3 regions of the Streptomyces sp. NBC_00250 genome follow, and region 2 is predicted to be linked to each of the others. Evidence: riboswitches for the same ligand, from Rfam matches in the RefSeq annotation. Region 2 holds a riboswitch; each other region holds the start of a gene.
The links. A riboswitch is a leader RNA that binds a small molecule or an ion and turns the genes downstream of it on or off. The one in region 2 is predicted to bind cyclic di-AMP.

Region 1: linked by a shared signal. The riboswitch ahead of OG259_RS19925 (M23 family metallopeptidase) and the one ahead of OG259_RS11255 (M23 family metallopeptidase) in region 2 are both predicted to bind cyclic di-AMP.
Region 3: linked by a shared signal. The riboswitch ahead of OG259_RS07940 (LysM peptidoglycan-binding domain-containing M23 family metallopeptidase) and the one ahead of OG259_RS11255 (M23 family metallopeptidase) in region 2 are both predicted to bind cyclic di-AMP.

What each region holds. Positions count from the first base shown of each region.
Region 1 covers NZ_CP108088.1:4,425,808-4,428,062, forward strand. The annotation lists gene OG259_RS19920 (aldo/keto reductase) at 1-48, opposite strand, end outside; gene OG259_RS19925 (M23 family metallopeptidase) at 112-1,275, opposite strand; cyclic di-AMP (ydaO/yuaA leader) riboswitch at 1,287-1,432, opposite strand; partial or broken gene OG259_RS19930 (PP2C family protein-serine/threonine phosphatase) at 1,634-2,255, opposite strand, start outside.
Region 2 covers NZ_CP108088.1:2,523,205-2,525,459, reverse strand. The annotation lists gene OG259_RS11260 (M16 family metallopeptidase) at 1-445, shown strand, start outside; cyclic di-AMP (ydaO/yuaA leader) riboswitch at 656-821, shown strand; gene OG259_RS11255 (M23 family metallopeptidase) at 834-1,604, shown strand; gene OG259_RS11250 (GntR family transcriptional regulator) at 1,811-2,255, shown strand, end outside.
Region 3 covers NZ_CP108088.1:1,773,914-1,776,168, forward strand. The annotation lists gene OG259_RS07940 (LysM peptidoglycan-binding domain-containing M23 family metallopeptidase) at 26-1,006, opposite strand; cyclic di-AMP (ydaO/yuaA leader) riboswitch at 1,011-1,170, opposite strand; gene OG259_RS07945 (tyrosine-protein phosphatase) at 1,559-2,255, shown strand, end outside.

The DNA of each region.
Region 1 (2,255 bases), 1.9 Mb from region 2:
CGGGAAGACGTGCAGGTCGGAGCTGCCCAGCGGGCGGAGAGTGGTCATGGCCGACACAACCGTCCGCACCGCCGGGCCTATTCCGTCACGTCACGGGGACGAGCGGCGGTGTCAGAGGCTGAGGCCCTTGGAGCGGAGCCACTCCGCCGGGTCGAGGCCGGAGCCGCCGGGCGTGTGGACCTCCATGTGGAGGTGGGCGCCGGTGACGTTGCCGGTGGCGCCGACGCGGCCGATCGTCTCGCCGGTGCCCACGGTCTGGCCAGCGGAGACCGTCATGGACGACATGTGGGCGTACCAGATCTCGGTGCCGTCCTCCAGCTCCAGGACGACCCGGTAGCCGTACGAGCCGGACCAGCCGGCCGACTTGACGGTGCCGCCGTGGACCGCCTTGAGCGGGGTGCCGGTGGGGGCGGCGAAGTCGAGGCCGGTGTGGTAGCCGGAGGACCACATCGAGCCGGACTGCATGTAGGTGGCGCTGAGGCTGTACGAGGAGAGCGGCAGCGTGTAGCTCGCGGCGAGCTTGGCGAGGCGCTCGGCCTCGGCCGCCGCTTCGGCCTTCGCCTTGGCCTCGGCTTCCGCCTTCGCCTTGGCTTCCGCCTCGGCCTTGGCCTTCGCCTCGGCGGCCGCCTTCTCCGCGGCGTCGGCCTTGGCCGCGGCCTCCGCGGCCGCCTTCTCGGCCGCCGCCTCCTCCGCCGCGGCCTTGTCGGCGGCGTCGGCGGAGGCCTGCTGCTGCTCGGCCTGCTGGAGGATGCGGGCGCGCAGGGCCTCGCCGGCGTTGCCGGTCGCGGCCTTGGTGGCCTGACCGTCCCGGCTGACCAGGGATGCCTGCGTGACCTGCGTGGCCTTCGTGCCCTGTTCGTCGTCGGCGGTGGCGTACGTGGCGACGGTGAGCGGGTTCGGGTTGGCGCGGGCCGCGGTGACCGTCTCGTGGGACTCCTCGGGGAGGAGGTCACCGACACCGGGGAGGTCGTGGGCGTCCGGCAGGTGGAGGTCCGCGAGGTCGGGAAGGTCCGGGAGCGAAATGGCGACCGGGGGCTTCTCCTGCGCGGTGGCGAGGCCGCCGGCGCCGACGGCCGCGATCACACCGACACCGAGGACGGTGGAGGAACGGGCGAAGTTGGAGCGCTGCTTGACGACACGGTGCCGGCCGCCGGAGCGGCTCTCGGCGCGGAGGGAGCCCTCGGTGGGGTTCCACTCGGTGTCCGGGGCGGCAGGACCCGCACCACCACCGAAGGCATCGAAGGGGGCTTCGGGTGCGGGAGTGTTGGACGCCACGGGGGCGCGCTCCTTTCCTTCCTTCTCGCCTACCGGGTTAGCTGACGGGTTCGGAGCAGGAAGGTCTCCTACGGGCTCGTCGCACAGGTGCGAAGGGCCCGATTCACCCCAAGTAGTGGTTCCCCGGTTCCTTTTCAGGATTCGGCGCGTGCGCACGGTGCCGCCTCTTGCGACGGCTGGGACGACCGCGCTGCGTTATCGAACGTTAATAGACAGGGGGTGCCGATTCCAAGCTGTTCCTCTTGATCATTCATTGAATTGAGGGGGAATGGCCCGAGTTGACCCCCCTTCAGCAAGGAGTGCCGAAACCCTCGCGATCTGACGTTATGTCAATTGTTATCGCAGTGACACCTCGCGACTACGGCCGGTGACCGGGCTCGCCCCGCGGCGCTCCCGGCCCGCCCGGCGGCACCACCGGCATCGTCCGCCGCCGCTCCGGCTGCCCCGCCGCCGGACGGCTCAGCGCGAGCAGCGCCATGTCGTCCGTCGACCCGCCGCCCGTGTGCAGCCGTACGTCGTCCACGAGGGCGTCGAGCAGTTCCTCGGGCCCCGGGAAGATCGCTCCCGCCAGCCGCCCCCCCCGGGTCGTAGAAGACGCCCGCCGGGTTCCGCGCCTCCGAGAGGCCGTCGGTGTAGAAGAGCAGCGTCGCGCCCGGCGGATACGGCCGCGCCTCGGCCCGGTCCGGCCACGACGCCAGCTCGCCCATGCCGAGCGGCAGCGCCGGCTCACCCGGCTCCAGCGTGTCGAGACGCCCGTCCGCGTACAGCATCAGCGGGGGCGGATGCCCGCGGTTGACGACCCGTACGAAACCGTCGAAGGTGCCGCCCCCGTCGCCGCGCGGGATCTCGGCCAGCACGGCCGTGGTGAACCCCTCGAAGGCGTCGAGCCCGTGCCGGCGGGTGCCCTCCCGGGCGAGGGCCCGTTCGAGGCGCTGCGCCACGCCCTCCAGGGTCCGCTCCTGCTCGGCCGCCTCCCGGAA
Region 2 (2,255 bases):
GGCCTTCGGGCAGGTGCTCCGCTCCGACGGCAAGGGGAACGGTGCCGCGATGCTCGCCATCAGCGGTTCCGTCGACACACCCAACACCGGTCCGGCTCTTGACGATCTGTGGAAGGTGCTGCGGACGCTGGCCGCCGAAGGCCTCACGGACGCCGAGCGCGAGACGGCCGTGCAGAACCTGGTGGGGGTCGCGCCGCTCAAGTACGAGACGGCCGCATCCGTCGCCGGGACGCTCGCCGACCAGCTCGAGCAGCACCTCCCGGACGACTACCAGGCCCAGTTGTACGCGCGCCTGGCGGAGACCGGCACGGTCGAGGCGACCGCGGCCGTGGTCAGCGCCTTCCCCGTGGACCGGCTCGTCACCGTGCTCGTGGGCGACGCGGCGCAGATCGCGGAGCCGGTGCGCGCGCTCGGCATCGGTGAAGTGACCGTCGTGACGGGCTGATTCAGGCCTCTGACGGCTTCTGGCATGACAAGAGAGGGCCCCGACGGCATAGTTCGTCGGGGTCCTCCCCTTTGTCCGTATTGATGGCAAGGGTGCTTGTATGACCTGTGGCATGTCTTACAAAAGACGTGTCTGGTTGGTGATTGAAAGACGATCCGCATAGCGTCGGGGCGGCTGTTCGTCAGTTGCACGTGCCGCAGCCGCGGCATCGGACAGTCATCGCCGAGTCCCCGTCAGGCGCGAGCCTGGGGAGCCGGGGACCCACATGTAGTCCCTGGGGTGAATCGGGCGCCTTCGTCTCGTACGGAGGGGCTCGTAGGAGACCTTCCTGCTCCGAACCCGTCAGCTAACCCGGTAGGCGAGAAGGAAGGAAAGGATCAGCCCCTACATGGCGTTCACCCGTGCCACCGGGAAGCATCGTGGTCCGAGCCGGATGGCGCGCCGCAGCGTGGGCATCGCCGGCGCAGCGACGCTCGCCGGCGCCGGCGTCATCGGAACCCTCGCCTCCCCGGCGCTCGCCGCCGACACGGACAACCGCTCCGTCGAGGACACCGGCCTCATCAAGGTGATCACCGAGGACTCCCTCGCGGACCGGATCGACGCCCAGGCCGCCGCCCAGGAGCAGGAGGCCTTCGAGGTCGCCGCCAAGGCGAAGGCCAAGGCCGAGGCGAAGCGCAAGGCCGAGGCCCGCGCCAAGGAGATCCGTGAGGCCGAGCAGCGCGCCGCCCGTGAGGCCGAGCGCCGCCGCCTGAACTCCTTCCAGCTCCCCGTCGAGGGCACGTACGTGTCCACCGGCTACCAGACCAGCGGCTCGCTCTGGTCCTCCGGCAGCCACTCCGGCATCGACTTCCACGCCTCCTACGGCAGCAGCGTCGTCTCCGTCGGCTCCGGCACCGTCGTCGAGGCCGGCTGGGGCGGCGCGTACGGCAACAACATCGTCATCCGGATGAACGACGGCACGTACACCCAGTACGGTCACCTCTCCTCCATCGGCGTCTACGTCGGCCAGAGCGTCGAGCCGGGCCAGCGGATCGGCATCTCGGGCTCGTCCGGCAACTCGACCGGCCCGCACCTTCACTTCGAGGCGCGTACGACCTCCGAGTACGGCTCCGACATCAACCCGATCTCGTACCTGCGCGCCCGCGGCGTCAACGTCTGACCCGGACGTCCGTCGCGCACCCGCGTCGTACCGCAGCGCATCGCAAAAGCCCCGGCTCGTACTGAGCCGGGGCTTTTCGTCGGTCGCAAGACATTCATATTCCGCTGGGGCATCGGAAATTCCGGCGCACTGCAATAGAGTCGCAGATCGGGCGCAGAACAGGCGCCGCTCGAATTGACTCGCGCAGACCAAGGCGGAGGTCGGACATGCGCATTCCCGCGCACTCGGTATGCACGGCGATCCGGGACGACATCGTCTCCGGCGTCTTCGAGCGCGGCAGCCGGCTGACCGAGGAACAGCTCGCCCGGCGGTACGGGGTCTCCCGCGTCCCGGTCCGTGAGGCGCTGCGCACCCTGGAGTCCGAGGGCTTCGTCGTCACCCGCCGTCACGCCGGCGCGCATGTCGCGGAGCCCACCGAGCAGGAGGCGGCCGATCTGCTCGACATGCGGGCGCTGCTCGAACCCCTGGGGGCCGCACGCGCGGCCCAGCGGCGCACGGAGGCCCATCTCAAGGTGCTGCGGGGCCTGGTCAGGCTGGGGCAGGAGCGGGCCAGGCGCGGCCAGGGCGAGGATCTGCGCTCACTCGGCGGCTGGTTCCACGAGACGCTCGCGCAGGCTTCCGGCAGCCCGGCGCTGACGGCGCTGCTGACCC
Region 3 (2,255 bases), 750 kb from region 2:
CGGGCCTCCGAGTGACGACGGGGCGTCAGATGCTCACGCCGTGCGAACGCAGGGCGGAGATCGGGTCGATGTCGGAGCCGTACTCCGGCCCGGTGCGCATCTCGAAGTGCAGGTGCGGTCCGGTGACGTTGCCGGTCGCGCCGGAGAGACCGATCTGCTCTCCGCCGCTCACGGTCTGGCCGGCGGAGACGGAGATCGAGGAGAGGTGGGCGTACTGCGAGAAGGTGCCGTCGGCGTGCTGGATGACGACCTGGTTGCCGTACGCGCCGCCGTCGCCGGCGGAGTAGACGGTGCCGGGGCCGACCGCGACGATCGTGGTGCCGGTGGAGGCCATGAAGTCGACACCGGTGTGGTAGCCGGAGGACCACATCGAGCCCGCGGCGCGGTACGGGGTGGACATGCCGCCGCTGACGGGGGCGAACCAGCCGGAGGCGGAGGTCGCGCCGGCCGAGGAGGAGCCGGACGACTGGGTGCTCGCGGCCGGGGCGGCGGCGCGCTCGCTGCTCCGGGAGGCGCGCGCGGTGTCGCCGTTCTTCGCGGAGCTCTTCGTGGAGGCCTTCGCGGTGCTCTTGGGGGCGGCGGCCTTGGCGGTGCTCTTCGGCGCGGCGGCCTTGGCGGTGCTCTTGGCGCCGAGGGTGAGCTTCATGCCCGGCAGGATGAGCGAGGGGTTCTCGCCGACGACCTGGCGGTTGTCCGCGTACAGCTTCTGCCAGCCACCGGTGAGGTGGTGCTCGGCGGCGATCTTCGACAGGTAGTCGCCCCGCACGACGGAGTACGTCTTCGGCGCGGCCTTCGTGGTGGCGGGCGCGGCCTTGGCGGAGGCGGGGGCCTTCACCTGGGCGGCGGCGGTGACGGCCTGGCCGGGAGCGGTGGCCGGGGCGGCGGCGTGGGCGCCGGTGGCACCGAGGAGCGGGAGGGCGACGACGGCGCCTCCTGTACCGGCGGCGGCGATTCCGCGGGTGAGGCGGTTGGACTTGATGCGGCGGTGCTTACCCTTCGCGGGCATGGCGAATTCCTCTCCGGCGCCTGCGAGGTGAGCTGTCGGGTTCGGACTGGAGATGCCCGGCCGCGTTCTCACGCGGCTTCACCCCAAGCCGTCCTGCGTCGCGGGACCGGCGTACTTCCTGGGTCCCCCGCTCCTGCCACGCATGGGATGAGTGGAATTCCGGACGGTGGCAGGATTCGGCGGTCCGACCGGATTGACGGTGACGCTAGACGAGCGGGGTCTGCGCGAACAAGCCAATGATTTCCAACGGCTTTCCCCGTGCGGCCTTTCACCCGGAATTCCGGTCACCCTCCGTGGATGACGGGCCCTCGATTTCCTTTTTCCGTACGGCAATTGCTCAGGGCCGACGGCCACGATCCGTCACTTCTATGACCCTGCTCACGCGCTCGGGCCCATCTCGCCCGTAAACAGGGCGCGTTATACACAACGCCTCAATTCGGACAGATCCCCCATTCCCGTCCAGGGGGGTGCGCCATCGCGGCCCCACCTGGATGATTGCCCGTGGAACCGATCGCGCATCGGTCATCCGAACGTCGACCATCAGGAGCATCCGTGACGCAGCAGCTGCCGCAGGTCCCGCCCATCGAAGCGAACGAACCCGAGCTGGCCGAGGTCCGCAACTTCCGGGACGTGGGCGGCCTGCCGACGACGGACGGGCGCGCCGTGCACCCCGGCCGCCTCTTCCGCAGCGGCCACCTCGCCCACGCCACCGAGGAGGACGTCGTCTTCCTCGACTCGCTCGGACTGCACACCGTCTTCGACTTCCGGAACCTGGTCGACCGGAAGGTCGAGGGCCAGGACGTGGACCTCCCCGGCGTGCGGAACGTGAACATACCGCTCAGCGATCCGGCCGCGGGCAAGGAGTTCTGGAAGCTGGTCCGCGAGGGCGACATCGAGCAGCTGCGGGAGCTCCTCGGCGACGGCAAGGCCGCGACCCGAATGTCCGACTCGTACCGGAAGATGATTGTCGAGCGGACCGAGGAGCACAGCCGGGTCCTGCACTCCATGGCGGAGGACAGCCTCCCCGCCCTGATGCACTGCGCGGCCGGCAAGGACCGCGCCGGGCTGTCCATCGCGATCACCCTGCTCGCCCTCGGGGTCGAGCGGGAGGCGATCGAGGCCGACTACGTGAAGTCGAACGCCCCGCACCGCCGCTACAAGGTGCGCCGCAGCTCCACCGACCCGGACGCGATGTCGCCCGAGGTGATGGAGCTGCTGAGCCCGCTGTTCGACGCGCGGGTGGAGTACC